DNA from 2 places in the Pseudomonas sp. FBCC-B1565 genome. Region 1 is predicted to be linked to the other one. Evidence: riboswitches for the same ligand, from Rfam matches in the RefSeq annotation. Region 1 holds a riboswitch; the other holds the start of a gene.

Region 1 (7,520 bases):
GCCGCAACTCCTGCTGGTCCTGCTCGGGCAGGCTGTCCAACTCAACTGTACGCGGCTTGGCCAGGCCCGGAAAAAAAGCAGGCCCGCCGTTTTCCTTCAGCGAAATTTGCATGGCTGTTCCTCACGTCAGACCGAAATACCGACCGCCTTCCAGCCCTCCTTGACCGCCTTCTGCTCATCCTTGTTCGCACCGTAGAGTCGACCGGCAACATCGTAGGTAATGCGCGCAAAGCGCAAAAACCCTGAGTTCGGTCGCAACCGCGCATCGCGCAATGCGTCGTACCAGATGCGCCCGGCACGCTCCCAGGCAAACCCGCCGATGTTTGTCGCCACCTGGTAGAACGCATGGTTGGGAATGCCGGAATTGATATGCACCCCGCCATTGTCCTCGTAGGTCTGCACAAAATCATCCATGTGCCCGGGCTGAGGGTCCTTGCCCAGCAGCTTGTCGTTAAACGCGGTGCCCGGGGCTTTCATCGAGCGCAGCGCGGTGCCTTTGATCTTTTTGGTAAACAGCCCTTTGCCGATCAGCCAATCGGCGTCCTCGGCCTTTTGCTTCAACGCATACTGCTTGATCAACGAACCGAACACGTCCGACAGCGACTCGTTCAACGCCCCGGACTGGTTGAAATACATCAGCTTGGCCTCATCCTCGGTGACACCGTGGGCCAGTTCATGGCCAATCACGTCGAGGGCTACCGTAAAGCGGTTGAACAGCTCGCCGTCCCCATCACCGAACACCATCTGGGTCGAGTTCCAGAACGCATTGTTGTAGTTCTGGCCAAAGTGCACGGTAGCGTCCAGGGCCATGCCGGCATCGTCGATGGAGTTGCGATCGAACACCTGGTCGAAAAAATCGAAAGTGGCGCCCAAGCCATAATAGGCCTCGTCCACCGCCGCGTCGCCACTGATGGGCTGGCCTTCGCCACGGATCAGTTTGCCCGGCAGGCTGTCGGTGCCCTCGGCGCTGTAGATCGAACGCCGTTTGTCGGCGCCCATCGCCAGCGCCAGGTGCGCCGGCCCCTTGGCAGGCACCGCGACCATGCGCAGTGAGCGGAACGTGCTGTCCTTGGCGCGGGTACGCAGCGCGACATCCCGTTGCGCTTTGTCACCGTTACGCGCGATCTGGTCGAGCATATACGGCGGAATCAGGCAGAAAATCGGGTTTCGGTAATGGCGATCACACATTGGCTGGCTCCTTGTTGGCGTGTGCTGAACGTCCGGGTGACCGTTTGAGGATAGCCCCCAGGGGTTGGTGCGCATGATCAATTGTCATTAACCTATGTTGCAGTCGTGTTTATCCAAGGAGGACTGACCGATGCCCGCACGTAAAACCAAAATCGACCTCGCCTACCGCCCCCGGCTCGCCGACCTGCGCCCGTTGATCGCGCCGAGCCCCACGCTGCTGGAGGCCAGGGCAGCGACACCCCGCGTCACCCCGGCCAAAGACTTGAAGGACCGGCGCGGTTACGCAGAAGACTTTCTCGGCAGCTTCGGAGTGCCCTGGCCCACGCTGGAAGAAGCGTTGGCGAGCGATGCCCAGAAGCGCCTGGACTACACGCACTTCTCCATCACGATGTCACGTGCCAAGCGCCTCGCGCTGTATGTGGGCGTGAACATCGATGGCGGGCAGCATGTGGACATCATCCGCAGCAACGACACCTGGGCCTACGATGGCCGCCTGCCGGTCGACGCCCAAGTCGGCGAAGCGCTGTATGCCAGCAACGGCCTCGACCGCGGCCACCTGGTGCGCCGCCAAGACCCCAATTGGGGCGATGTGGCGCAAACCGCCAACCTCGACACCTTCCACTTCACCAACTGCTCACCGCAGATGAGCGGGTTCAACCAGAAGACCTGGCTGGAACTCGAAGACTACATCCTCGACAACACCCAGCGCTGGAAAGCCCGGGCCACGGTGTTCAGCGGCCCGGTGTTCGCCGACGACGACCGCGTGTACCGGGGCGTGCAGATCCCCAAGGCGTTCTGGAAGGTGGTCGCCTACCTCAGCGATGACGGCAAACCTTCGGCCAGCGCCTACATGATCGATCAGAGCCGCGAACTGGGCCAGTTGGAGCTGGTGTTCGGCCAGCTGCGCACCTACCAGCGCAGTGTGATCCAGATCGAGCGCCTGACCGGCATCCGCTTCGGCAACCTGGCCGACTACGACGGCTTCAGCAACGAAGAACGCGCCACCGGCACGCGGATTGAAGCGCTGATCCAGGGGCCTGAAGACATTCGTCTTTGATCAACGCTTCACAGGTTGATCCGCGTTGACAACTGACACTCACCACGACGCGAGGCGAGCCGCTCTTGATCTGGCTGATACGATTCCATCAAGGGTGAACACTGCATCCGTGGCGAGCGCCGTACCCAGGCGAGTCAACGGGCTAGCCATCATTGCGCGTTGATGTAATGAAACTGTGCCTGCGTTTTCTCGACTGCCGCACGCACGGCGTCTTTCTGCGCCTCGGTGCCCGAGTAGTAAATCTGCATACCCTTCAAGTTTTGCCCTTCGACTGCTTTGCCGATCACCGCAACATCAACCGGCGTGCTGGCACCGATAATCAAAAAGAACACATCGCCCAAGCGTTTGGCATCGAGCAGCTCTGCCCTGAGGTGCGCGGCATTTTGCTCACCCGCCATGGAAATCGCCAGGGTATCGCCGAACATACCGCTTTTGGGGATGCTCATCGTATGCAGCCGGAGCTTGTCCGACCCCGCCGGCATCGACTTGACATAGGCGGAGGCGGCCTCATCAAGAATCTGCTGTTCAGATTTACCTTGGGTGGCACAACCGACGAGAGCGGCGGCGAGGGCGAGCGCGACGAATAATTTCACTGTCTATTCCTTGTGATAAAGCGATCCATTGGCTGCGCATCATAGGAGCCCCACCTTCAAAGAGCCACCGTTGGTTTCACGGCCTCCCGCTCGACCGCGTGATCGACTACCATACCGCGCCGGTTCCCAAACGGGACTAATAGGGAATCCGAGGCGCGGTACACCCGCGCCAATCGGAACTGCCCCCGCAACTGTAGGTGCTGAGCCTGCTCCTCGATGCCACTGGACCTCGTCCGGGAAGGCTGGAGCGTGGCGACGACGCATCAGTCAGGAGACCTGCCGGCCCAAGCTCAATCACTAACCGGCGGGGTGTCCGGGAAGGACATTCTTGCCTGTCGCGCCCCCCGGCGCCCGAGAGTGGATTTCCGAATGGCACGTACGCTTCACTCGGAGATCGCCCCATGCTGCCACGCGTTATCGCCCTGCTTACAGGTGTTGGCTTCTGTGCCCTGGCCCACGCCGCGCCCACTCACTACCCGCTGACCGTGGAAAACTGCGGCAGCCCGATCACCTTCCCGCAAGCCCCCGCCCGCAGCGTGACCATCGGCCAGGCGGCCACCGAGATGCTCTACGCCCTGGGCGTAGGCGATAAAGTGGTCGGCACTTCGCTGTGGTTCAACAGCGTGCTGCCGCAGTACAAGGCGCAGAACGACAACATCGAGCGCCTGGCCAACAACGAACCGAGCTTCGAAGCAGTGATCGCCAAACGCCCGCAGCTGGTGGCCGCCGAGCTGGAATGGGTGGTGGGGCCGCAAGGCGTGGTTGGCACCCGCGAGCAGTTCCATGAACTGAAGATTCCCACCTACCTGCTACCCTCCGACTGCGAAGGCAAGGACAACCTGGTGGGCGCCGACGGCACGCGGCTGGAGCCGTTTCGCATCGAGACCATCTATAAAAGCATCCGCCAATTGGCGCAGATCTTCGACGTACAGGAGCGCGGCCAGCAGTTGAATGACGAGCTCAAGGCGCGCCTGGCCAGATCCGTCGCCACCGTGCAGGGCAAAGGCCTCAAGCAGGCCAGCGCGCTGGTGTGGTTTTCCAGTGCCGAGATGGCCAGCGACCCGTACGTGGCTGGCCACAAGGGTATCCCCGAATTCATGCTGCAAACCCTCGGCCTCTCCAATGTGGTGCAGTCCGATGAAGAGTGGCCTGCCGTCGGTTGGGAAACCATCGCCAAGGCCAACCCGACGTTCCTGGTGATCGCGCGCATGGACCGCCGCCGCTACCCGGCCGACGACCATGAAAAGAAACTCGCCTTCCTGCGCAGCGACCCGGTCACGCGCAACATGGACGCGGTGAAAAACAACCGCATCATCATCCTCGACGCCTTGGCGTTGCAGGCTAGCATCCGCATGTTCGACGGCCTTGAACAACTGGCCACGGCCATCGACGGCTACGACCTGCCAAAATGATGCGCACCCTGCTCGCCCTGGCCCTGCTCCTGATTGCCGTGCTCGCCGGCGTGGCCATCGGCGAAACCGCCATCTCGCCGCAGGTGGTGCTCCAGGTACTCGCCAACAAACTGTGGGGCGCCGGCTACGTGCTCGACCCCATCGATGAAGGCGTGGTGTGGAACTACCGCCTCACCCGCGCCCTGGTCGCTGCGGCCTGCGGTGCCGGGCTGGCGACCTGCGGGGTGATCCTGCAATCGCTGTTGCGCAACCCGCTGGCCGATCCCTACCTGCTGGGCATCAGCGCCGGCGCTTCGACCGGTGCGGTGCTGGTGGCGTTGATGGGGGTGGGCGGCGGCTTGGTGTCGTTGTCGGCGGGCGCATTTGTCGGCGCGATGGCGGCGTTTGCCCTGGTAATCCTGTTGGCACGGGCCAGCGGTTCGGCCAGTGGCACCGGGCAGATCATCCTCGCCGGCATTGCCGGCTCGCAGCTGTTCAATGCGCTCACCGCGTTCCTGATCACCAAGTCGGCCAGTTCCGAACAGGCCCGCGGCATTATGTTCTGGCTGCTCGGCAACCTCAGCGGCGTGCGCTGGCCCTCGGTGTGGCTGGCGGTGCCGGTGGCAGTCGTCGGCTTGGCTGTGTGCCTGTGGCATCGGCGCGCGCTGGATGCGTTTACCTTTGGCAGCGACTCGGCGGCGTCCCTCGGCATCCCGGTGCGTCGCGTGCAGTTTGTGCTGGTGGGCTGCGCGGCGCTGGTGACGGCGGTGATGGTGTCGATTGTCGGCTCTATCGGCTTTGTCGGGCTGGTGATTCCCCACGCCGTGCGCCTGTTGCTTGGCACCGGGCATTCGCGGCTGTTGCCCGCCAGCGCGTTGGGTGGCGCGTTGTTTCTGATCGCGGCGGATGTGCTGTCGCGCACGCTGATCAAGGGCCAGGTGATTCCGGTCGGTGTGGTCACCGCGCTGGTCGGTGCGCCGGTGTTTGCGCTGATCCTGATTGGCCGGAGGAACGCGCGATGAGCGTATTGAGCTGCCGCGGGCTGGGCTTCAAGGTGCGCGAGGCCGAGTTGCTGCGGGATGTTCATCTGGACGTGCAGTTGGGTGAAACCCTCGGGATTGTCGGACCGAACGGCTCAGGTAAATCCACCTTGCTCAAGCTGCTCGCCGGCTTGCGTGCACCCGCATCCGGCGAAGTGCTGCTGGGCGGCCAGCGCCTGGGCACGCTGTCCCGCCGCGTCATCGCCCAGCAACTGGCGGTGGTGGAGCAACAGGCCGACACCGACGACGCCATCCGCGTGTTCGACGCCGTGGCCCTGGGCCGTACGCCATGGTTGTCGGCGCTGAGCCCGTGGTCCGTTGAGGACGACGCCATCGTGAAGCAAGCCCTGCAGGACGTCGACGCCACCCACCTGAGCCACCGCGCCTGGCGCAGCCTCTCGGGCGGGGAACGCCAACGCGTGCACATCGCCCGCGCATTGGCGCAACGGCCGCAGATTCTGTTGCTGGATGAGCCGACCAACCACCTGGATATCCAGCATCAGCTGGCGATCTTGAAGGGTGTGCAGGCGCTGCCCGTGACCACCTTGATTGCGTTGCATGACCTTAACCAGGCGCTGACCTGTGACCGCCTGGCAGTGTTGGATCGCGGGCGGTTGGTGGCCCTGGGCAAACCGCTGGAAGTACTGACGCCACAACGGTTGCAGGAGACGTTCGGGGTGCAGGCGCATTACCTGACGGACCCGCTTGATGGGGCGAAGATCCTGCGGCTGCGCCCCGCTTAATACTGGAATAGCGGTTTATCGTGGCGAGCGGGCTTGCCCCGCGTTGGGCTGCGAAGCAGCCCCAATAAAGCCGCTGCATTCCTCCAGGTCGAACCGAGGCGCAGGGTTTCAGGGCTGCTTCGCAGCCCAACGCGGGGCAAGCCCGCTCGCCACAACAAGCCCACTTGCCACAAAAGCCCGCTCGCCACAGGCCTACAGGAACTGCTGCATATGCGCCGTCCGCCAGACCGGGTCTGCTTCCACATCTACGACCTCGAAGCCCTGCCGAACCCAGAACTCAATCGCCCCCGGCAAAAACGGGTGGGTATGCAAGTACATCACCTCAACCCCATCCGCCTGCGCCATCGCTTCCAACGCACGGTACAACTGCCCCGCCAAGCCAAAACGACGAAACCCTGGCGCTACGAACAAGCGCACCACTTCCACCGTCTTGCGGCCCTGGTAGTCCAACTGCGGGAAACGCCCGTCATAGGGCAGATAGCCGATGGCCGCAACAATTTCGCCACCGTTACGGGCGATCAAAAATCGGCCTTCGCCCTGAAGATAAATCGCCGCAAAGTGCGCGAGATCAGCCGGTAAGCCGGCATCGCGCAACTTGGGGAACATCTCCGCACGCGCCTGCAGCACAAAGTCCAGCACCTGTGGCACATCCCCCATTGCAACTGGCCGGATGATCACTGGCGCAACTCACACACCGCATTGCCCTTCATGCCCGACGCATGCACGCTCACATGGCGCACCGTAAAACCGGGCTTCACCACCAGCTTCTTCTCTTCCCAGGTGCCGCCGTTTTCAACCTGGTAACCGATGGCGCCATCGGCTTGCCAGGTCAGGCGCAGGGTGTACACGCCGTTATGATCGAGTGTTTGATGAATCGGCGTATCGATGATCGGCTTGGCCTTATTGAACGTACGCAGGTTGAAAATCCGCTGATCCGTACCGGCTGGCGAATAGCTGGAGAGAAACAACGTATCGTCTTCGGCCGCATCCTCGGCGGCCGCCAGGATCACCGACGGCACCCACTTCTCGCCACGGTCCTGGGTGTCGGTGACGACCTTGCAGGTCAACTGGCCCTTGCCGGTGACGTTCTGGCGCCAGCCCGTTTCGTAAAAACCGTAGGGCACATCGAAGCGCAGGGTCTTCTCGGTGACTTGCTCGCAGCCGGCCAACAGGTAGAGCGCTGATAAAGCGATGACTCCTTTTAGAAACTTCACGTGCTGTCCTTGGCTTGAATAGGTGGGGCCGAGAGATTACCCGCGCAGTCAGATAAAGTGGATAGATTTAGCGGGCTGCCGTGTCGTGATATACCTGCGCCCGTCATTGATTTCAAACCCGACGGGTTAAAGGAGATGAGCAGAAAATGACTGAACTACCCATGGCTGACGCGCGCCAGAATGATAAAAGCCGCAAGGTCATCCAGACCGCTATCAAAGAACGAAACCTGGCAGGCGCGGCAAACAACACCAAGTGGAACGAACTGATTACACACATGCGCCAGCGCTCGGGGT
Region 2 (7,520 bases), 310 kb from region 1:
CTGCTGTTGCACCAGAACCTCAGGCGCAACTGCGTTTTCGTTGGTAGCAGTTTTCTTCTTTATATATATGGAGTGGTTTATGGCGGATACGCGTCGTTGGGTGTGGCTTGGCGGGTTTGTCCTGCTGTGCGTTTTTGTGTTCCTGCTGCATTCGATCCTGACGCCGTTCCTGGTCGCGTTGCTGCTGGCTTACCTGTTCGATCCGGTGGTGGATCGTCTGGAGAAGGCCGGGTTGTCGCGGACCTGGGGCGTGGTGGCGGTGTTCGCCCTGTTTACCTTGATCATCACGGCGTTGGTGCTGGTGTTGGTGCCGATGCTGGCCAAGCAGTTGTTCCGCTTGTATGAGCTGGCGCCGCAGATGCTCGATTGGCTGCAGCACACGGCGATGCCATGGGCCCAGGCCAAGCTGGGGCTGGCGGATGGCTTCTGGAAGTTCGACAAGGTCAAGTCGGCCATCAGCGAACATATGGGCCAGACCACTGACATCGTCGGGGTCATCCTCAGCCAGGCGACTGCGTCCAGCCTGGCGCTGATCGGCTGGCTGACCAACCTGGTGCTGATCCCGGTGGTGGCGTTCTACTTGCTGCGCGACTGGGACATCATGATGGCCAAGATCCGCAGCCTGCTGCCGCGCAACCGTGAGGAACGCATTGTTTCACTGGCTGAGGAATGCCATGAGGTGCTCGGCGCCTTCGTGCGCGGGCAGTTGCTGGTGATGCTGGCCCTGGGGATCATCTACGCGGCCGGCTTGATGGCTATCGGCCTGGAACTGGGCCTGTTGATCGGCCTGATCGCCGGCCTGGCCGCAATCGTGCCTTATATGGGGTTTGTGATTGGGATCGGCGCGGCGCTGGTCGCGGGCTTGTTCCAGTTTGGCGGGGACTTGTACCCGATGCTGGGGATCGTGGCCGTCTTCATGGTCGGCCAGGCGTTGGAAGGCATGGTGCTCACGCCGTTGTTGGTCGGGGATCGGATTGGCCTGCATCCGGTGGCGGTGATCTTTGCGATCCTGGCGGGCGGTGAGCTGTTTGGCTTCACTGGCATCCTGCTGGCGTTGCCGGTGGCGGCGGTGATCATGGTGCTGGTGCGCCATGTGCACGATCTGTACAAGGATTCGGATGCGTATACGGGGGTTGAAGATCCCGACTTGTAACCCTTTCTTCACAAACCCGGCCAACGCCGGGTTTGTCTTTTCTGGGAGCGGTCCGTCAAACAATCTGCACAAATCCAACAAGTTAACGCAAACCTTTGATTTTGCTTGGGGTCTGTTGCATTGTGCGCCCGGCGTCACGGGTATAAACTTTGCAAACTTTACACAGAGGCCACTAACGGTTCGTTTGGAGCCGTTCAGTCAGCATGAAACCGATTCAGCTGCCCTTGGGTGTGCGTCTGCGTGACGACGCCACCTTCATCAACTACTACCCAGGCGCCAATGCCGCTGCACTCGGCTATGTCGAGCGGCTCTGCGAAGCCGACGCCGGGTGGACCGAAAGCCTGATCTACCTGTGGGGCAAGCACGGCGTAGGGCGTACCCACCTGTTGCAGGCCGCGTGCCTGCGGTTCGAGCAGATGGGCGAACCGGCGGTGTACCTGCCGTTGGCCGAGTTGATGGACCGCGGTATCGGCATCTTCGACCATCTTGAGCAATACGAACTGGTGTGCCTGGACGATCTGCAAGCGATCGCCGGCAAAGCGGAATGGGAAGAAGCGCTGTTTCACCTGTTCAACCGCTTGCGTGACAGCGGTCGGCGCCTGTTGATTGCCGCGTCGACTTCGCCCCGCGAGTTGCCGATCAAGCTGGCCGACCTCAAGTCGCGCATGACCCTGGCGCTGATCTTCCAGATGCGCCCGCTGTCCGACGAAGACAAATTGCGTGCCCTGCAACTGCGCGCATCCCGTCGCGGCCTGCACCTCACCGACGAGGTCGGGCACTTTATCCTTACTCGAGGCACCCGCAGCATGAGCGCATTGTTCGATCTGCTCGAACAGCTCGATCAGGCCTCCTTGCAGGCCCAGCGCAAGCTGACCATCCCCTTCCTCAAAGAAACCCTCGGCTGGTAGCTAGCCCGCTGTTTTCGCGGCTTTCGGCAAATTACAGGCGCCAGAAAACCTGCGTTTGAGCCGGTTTGGCCACGCAAAAGGCAGGTACAGGGTGTTAAGGGCTTAGATGTCATAGTCCAAACAAGAAGTCACATAGACCACGATTGAATTTGCAAATCGATGTGATAGAAGGCATAGTCTCGACTTCTTTACATATCAGCCACGGTCGTGCCCATGCTAAATCGCTTCGCACCCCTCGTGCCCCTCGCACTCGTTACCCTGTTGTTTGGTTGCGCCTCCCACCCACAGCAGGTGGCAGATCAGCAAAAACCACAGGTTCAAAATCAGGCAAAATTCGTTGCTGCTCAATCTGCCTCTGTTTATGAGGAAGAAGTTGCAACGGAAAAGGAACTGGCCGACTTCGCCGGCAACAAGCCTTACCAGCTTCCAGTCCTGGCCGACAGCATCCTCGAACGCGGCATGTCCCTGATCGGTACCCGTTACCGTTTCGGTGGTACCTCTGAAGCCGGTTTCGACTGCAGCGGTTTCATCGGCTATCTGTTTCGCGAAGAAGCCGGCATGAACCTGCCGCGCTCCACCCGTGAAATGATCAACGTGAATGCACCGTTGGTCGCACGCAACAACCTCAAGCCCGGTGATCTGCTTTTCTTCAGTACGGCAGGCCGTGGTCGTGTCAGCCACGCCGGTATCTACTTGGGCGATAACCAGTTTATCCACTCCAGCAGCCGCCGCAGTGGTGGTGTCCGGGTCGATAACCTGGGTGACAGCTACTGGAGCAAAACCTTCATCGAAGCCAAGCGTGCACTCGCCATGGCCCCGACGACGGTTACCGCTAGCAAGTAAACTTAAAGTGATACTTGAAGTTTGACGTGTAAGCGCTAGAATCCCTGGATATTGTTGTAATCCGTTCGCGCGAGCTTTGCTTGCGCGTTCTGGTTTTCAGCGTTCGGCAGCGAAAGCCGCATCCAGACCAGGATTGTTCTGCACATGTCGACCTCGGCCCGCCTTATTCTCATTGTCTGCGCCGCGCTCCTCAGCGCCTGCGCAAGCCGCACACCGCCGCCCGCTCCCGTAGCGGTGAAGCCCAAGCCGGTGTTCAACTATTCCACCCAGAATTTCTCGCCTGCGGCCGAAGACGTACTCTTCCGGGCGCTGGGCCTGGTCGGCACGCCTTATCGTTGGGGTGGCAATACGCCGGACTCCGGGTTTGATTGCAGTGGCCTGATCGGGTTTGTCTTCCGCGATGCCGCCGGGATTTCCCTGCCGCGTACCACCCGCGAGCTGATCGTAATGCGCGCGCAGGACGTCAGCGAGCAGAACCTGCAGACCGGTGACCTGCTGTTCTTCGCCACCGGTGGCGGTTCCCAGGTCAGCCACGCCGGGATCTACGTGGGTGAAGGGCGCTTTGTCCATGCGCCACAAACCGGCGGTACGGTGAAGCTGGATACACTGTCCAAGGCCTATTGGCAGAATGCCTACCTGAGTGCCAAGCGCGTGTTGCCGGGCAACCTGGCACGTAATCCTTAGCGCCAGACACGAATCAAAATGTGGGAGGGGGCTTGCCCCCTCCCACAATTGTTTTGTGTCGACTTCAAGTTGCTTTAATTGACGCTCCACCCCCAACCTACTACCCTTCGCCGCTTGTTCCAGGTGCTCTGTGACCCACGGGTCGACGGAGTGAAACAGGGAAGCCGGTGAGTGAGCGCACTTCTACACAGTGCCGCCGCGATTCCGGCGCTGCCCCCGCAACGGTAAATGAGTCAAGACGCTGCTTTTTGCCACTGTATCGCCTGCGATATGGGAAGGCGCAGCGTTGGCCTGCCTTCAACCCGCACACCACTCATGAGCCCGGAGACCGGCCTGCAACATCCAACAGCATCACGGTGGGCGATGCTTGGCTGTCTGTTGTTCTTTTTTTCCTGCCCGCCGTTTTTGTCCAGCCCCAACGGAGAGCTGCCATGACCGATTCCCCCGACCGCGACGAACGCCACCTGGCGCGCATGCTGCGCAAAAAAGCCGTGATCGACGAGCGCATCGCCAACTCCCCCAACGAATGCGGCCTGCTGCTGGTGCTGACCGGCAATGGCAAAGGCAAGAGTAGCTCCGCGTTCGGCATGTTGGCCCGAGCCATGGGCCATGGCATGCAGTGTGGTGTGGTGCAGTTCATCAAGGGGCGTAACAGCACCGGTGAAGAACTGTTCTTCCGCCGCTTCCCCGAGCAAGTGCGTTTCCATGTGATGGGCGAAGGTTTCACCTGGGAAACCCAGGACCGCCAGCGCGACATCGCCGCCGCCGAAGCCGCCTGGGCGGTCTCCCGCGAATTGCTGCAAGACCCCTCCATCGGCCTGGTGGTGCTGGACGAGCTGAACATCGCGCTCAAGCACGGCTACCTTGACCTGGACCAGGTCCTCAGCGACCTGCAAGCCCGTCCACCGATGCAGCACGTGGTGGTCACCGGCCGTGGCGCCAAACCCGAGTTGATCGAAATGGGCGACACCGTCACCGAGATGGGCATGCTCAAGCACGCGTTCCAGGCCGGTATCAAGGCACAGAAGGGCGTCGAACTTTGAATCAGCCCCGTCATTGCCCTGCCGTATTGATCGCCGCTCCGGCGTCCGGCCAGGGCAAAACCACCGTCACCGCCGCGCTTGCCCGTTTGCATCGCAACCTGGGGCGCAAGGTGCGCGTGTTCAAATGCGGCCCGGACTTCCTCGACCCAATGATTCACGAGCGCGCCAGCGGTGCGCCGGTGTATCAGTTGGATATGTGGATGGTGGGCGAGCAGGAAAGTCGCCGTTTGCTCTGGGAAGCGGCGGGGGAGGCAGACCTGATCCTGATCGAAGGCGTGATGGGCCTGTTCGACGGCACACCGTCCAGCGCCGATCTGGCGCGGCACTTCGGCGTGCCGGTGCTGGGGGTGATCGACGGCACGGCCATGGCGCAGACCTTCGGTGCGTTGGCATTGGGCCTGGCGCGCTATCAGCCGGACTTGCCATTCGCTGGCGTACTGGCCAACCGGGTCGGCACCCTGCGTCATGCGCAACTGCTCGAAGGCAGCCTCACCGAGGGCCTGCGCTGGTATGGCGCGTTGTCACGCGAGACCGGTATCGAACTGCCCAGTCGCCACCTCGGCCTGGTGCAGGCCAGCGAACTGAATGACCTGGATGTGCGCCTGGACGCTGCCGCCCAAGCCCTGGGCAGCAGTTGCGAAGTCGCCTTGCCGCCACCGGTGACATTTGCTGCGCCGCAAGTGATCGAGGCCGAACCCTTGCTCAACGGCGTGCGCATTGCCGTGGCCCGCGATGAGGCCTTCGCTTTTACCTACGGTGCAAGTCTCGACCTGCTGCGCGCGATGGGCGCTGAGCTGGTGTTCTTCTCGCCGATTCACGATAGCCAGTTGCCCGACGCCGACAGCCTCTACCTGCCCGGCGGCTACCCGGAATTGCACCACCAGGCGCTGTCGGAAAATACCCCGATGCTCGACGCCATTCGCGCTCACCACGCGGCCGGCAAACCCTTGCTTGCCGAATGCGGCGGCATGCTCTACCTGCTGGACTCGCTGACCGATGTCGACGGCGTCCGCGCCGAACTGCTTGGCCTGCTCCAGGGCGACGCGGTGATGCAAAAGAAACTGGCGGCCCTGGCCCTGCAAAGCGTCGAATTGCCGGAAGGCACCCTGCGTGGCCATACCTATCACCATTCCCTGACCACCACTGAATGGCAGCCGATCGCCCGTGGCCTGAGCCCCAACGGCGGGCGCGGTGCCGAGGCGGTATACCGGCAGGGGCGGATGACGGCGTCCTACGTACATTTCTATTTCCCATCCAATCCCCAGGCGGTGGCCGCATTGTTTGCGCCCGATTCAGCACTATGACTGACAACGCCTTCCCCGAGGCCGACCGCCAGGCTGTCTACCGTGCCATCGCCGAACGCCGCGACATGCGCCACTTCAGCGGCGGTACGGTCGCCCCGCAATTGCTCCACCGCCTGCTCCAGGCCGCACACCAGGCGCCCAGCGTCGGCCTGATGCAGCCCTGGCGCTTTGTCCGCATCAGCGACCGCCAACTGCGTGGGCAGATTCAACAATTGGTGGAAGAAGAACGCGTACGCACTGCCGAAGCCCTGGGCGAGCGCTCCGATGAGTTCATGAAGCTCAAGGTCGAAGGCATTCACGACTGCGCCGAAGTGCTGGTGGCGGCGTTGATGGACGATCGCGAGCGGCACATCTTCGGGCGTCGCACCCTGCCGGAAATGGACATGGCGTCATTGTCCTGTGCTATCCAGAATTTGTGGCTGGCGGCGCGGGTCGAAGGCCTGGGCATGGGCTGGGTCTCGTTGTTCGAACCGCAGGCGCTGGCCGATCTGCTGGGTTTGCCGCCCGGCGCGAAACCCCTGGCCGTGCTGTGCCTGGGACCAGTGGCCGAGTTCTACCCGGCACCGATGTTGCAGCTCGAAGGCTGGACCGAACCACGGCCGTTGAGTGACATGTTGTATGAGAATGCGTGGGGAGTGAGTCAATGAGTGTGGCCTTGCTGTGTGTCGCTGCAGTCGCGCTGGATGCGCTGCTGGGCGAACCCAGGCGCTGGCATCCGCTGGTGGCGTTCGGCAATTTCGCCGGGCGCATCGAGCAGCGTTTCAATACCGGTGGCCGTGGCTGGCGCAGCCATGGCGTGACCGCGTGGTTTATCGCCGTGGTGCCGCTGACGCTGCTGGCCACGGCCTTGTCGTGGGCGCCGTACATCGGCTGGGTGCTGGAGATCCTGGCGTTGTACTGCGCCCTCGGCATGCGCAGCCTCGGCGAGCATGTGATTCCGGTGGCCCAGGCGCTGCGCAGTGATGACCTGGAGGAGGCGCGCAACCGCGTGAGCTACCTGGTCAGCCGCCAGACCAGCGAGCTGGACCGCACCGAAGTTGCCCGTGCCGCTACCGAATCGGTGCTGGAGAACGGCAGCGATGCTGTGTTCGCTGCGATTTTCTGGTTTGTGGTGGCCGGTGTGCCGGGCGTGGTGCTTTACCGCCTGAGCAACACCCTCGACGCCATGTGGGGTTATCGCAACGAGCGCTTTGAGCGCTTCGGTTGGGCGGCGGCAAAAATCGACGACGTGCTGAACTACATTCCCGCACGCCTGGTGGCGTTGACCTACGCGCTGCTGGGCAAGACGCGCCTGGCGCTTAAATGCTGGCGGATCCAAGGCCCGACCTGGGACAGCCCCAACGCCGGTCCGGTCATGGCCGCTGGTGCGGGCGCCCTGGGCGTGGAGTTGGGCGGTGCCGCGATCTATCACGGTGAAGTGCACCATCGTCCGCAACTGGGCGAAGGCCCGGCGGCGGATGCCGATTCCATCGACCGGGGCTGGCAACTGGTGCAGCGCGGCGTATGGTTGTGGCTGCTGATCCTATGCGCGGGGGCGCAATTCTATGCTTGAGCACGGTGGCCGGTTGCGCAAGGCCGCGATTCA

The links. Region 1 has a riboswitch for cobalamin ahead of NL123_RS09895 (ABC transporter substrate-binding protein). Riboswitches for the same ligand answer to the same signal wherever they lie in the genome.
Positions count from the first base shown of each region.
Region 2: another riboswitch for cobalamin. It lies ahead of cobO (cob(I)yrinic acid a,c-diamide adenosyltransferase); the one in region 1 lies ahead of NL123_RS09895 (ABC transporter substrate-binding protein).

Region 1 covers NZ_CP101438.1:2,089,763-2,097,282, reverse strand. The annotation lists gene NL123_RS09915 (protealysin inhibitor emfourin) at 1-112, opposite strand, end outside; gene NL123_RS09910 (M4 family metallopeptidase) at 127-1,188, opposite strand; gene NL123_RS09905 (DNA/RNA non-specific endonuclease) at 1,319-2,245, shown strand; gene NL123_RS09900 (hypothetical protein) at 2,395-2,838, opposite strand; cobalamin riboswitch at 2,942-3,136, shown strand; gene NL123_RS09895 (ABC transporter substrate-binding protein) at 3,240-4,250, shown strand; gene NL123_RS09890 (FecCD family ABC transporter permease) at 4,247-5,251, shown strand; gene NL123_RS09885 (ABC transporter ATP-binding protein) at 5,248-6,012, shown strand; gene NL123_RS09880 (GNAT family N-acetyltransferase) at 6,205-6,669, opposite strand; gene NL123_RS09875 (hypothetical protein) at 6,687-7,226, opposite strand; gene NL123_RS09870 (DUF6678 family protein) at 7,373-7,520, shown strand, end outside.
Region 2 covers NZ_CP101438.1:1,779,131-1,786,650, forward strand. The annotation lists gene NL123_RS08490 (DUF2066 domain-containing protein) at 1-47, shown strand, start outside; gene NL123_RS08495 (AI-2E family transporter) at 80-1,153, shown strand; gene hda (DnaA regulatory inactivator Hda) at 1,357-2,061, shown strand; gene NL123_RS08505 (C40 family peptidase) at 2,275-2,904, shown strand; gene NL123_RS08510 (C40 family peptidase) at 3,049-3,588, shown strand; cobalamin riboswitch at 3,693-3,939, shown strand; gene cobO (cob(I)yrinic acid a,c-diamide adenosyltransferase) at 4,020-4,631, shown strand; gene NL123_RS08520 (cobyrinic acid a,c-diamide synthase CobB) at 4,628-5,935, shown strand; gene bluB (5,6-dimethylbenzimidazole synthase) at 5,932-6,582, shown strand; gene cbiB (adenosylcobinamide-phosphate synthase CbiB) at 6,579-7,487, shown strand; gene cobD (threonine-phosphate decarboxylase CobD) at 7,480-7,520, shown strand, end outside.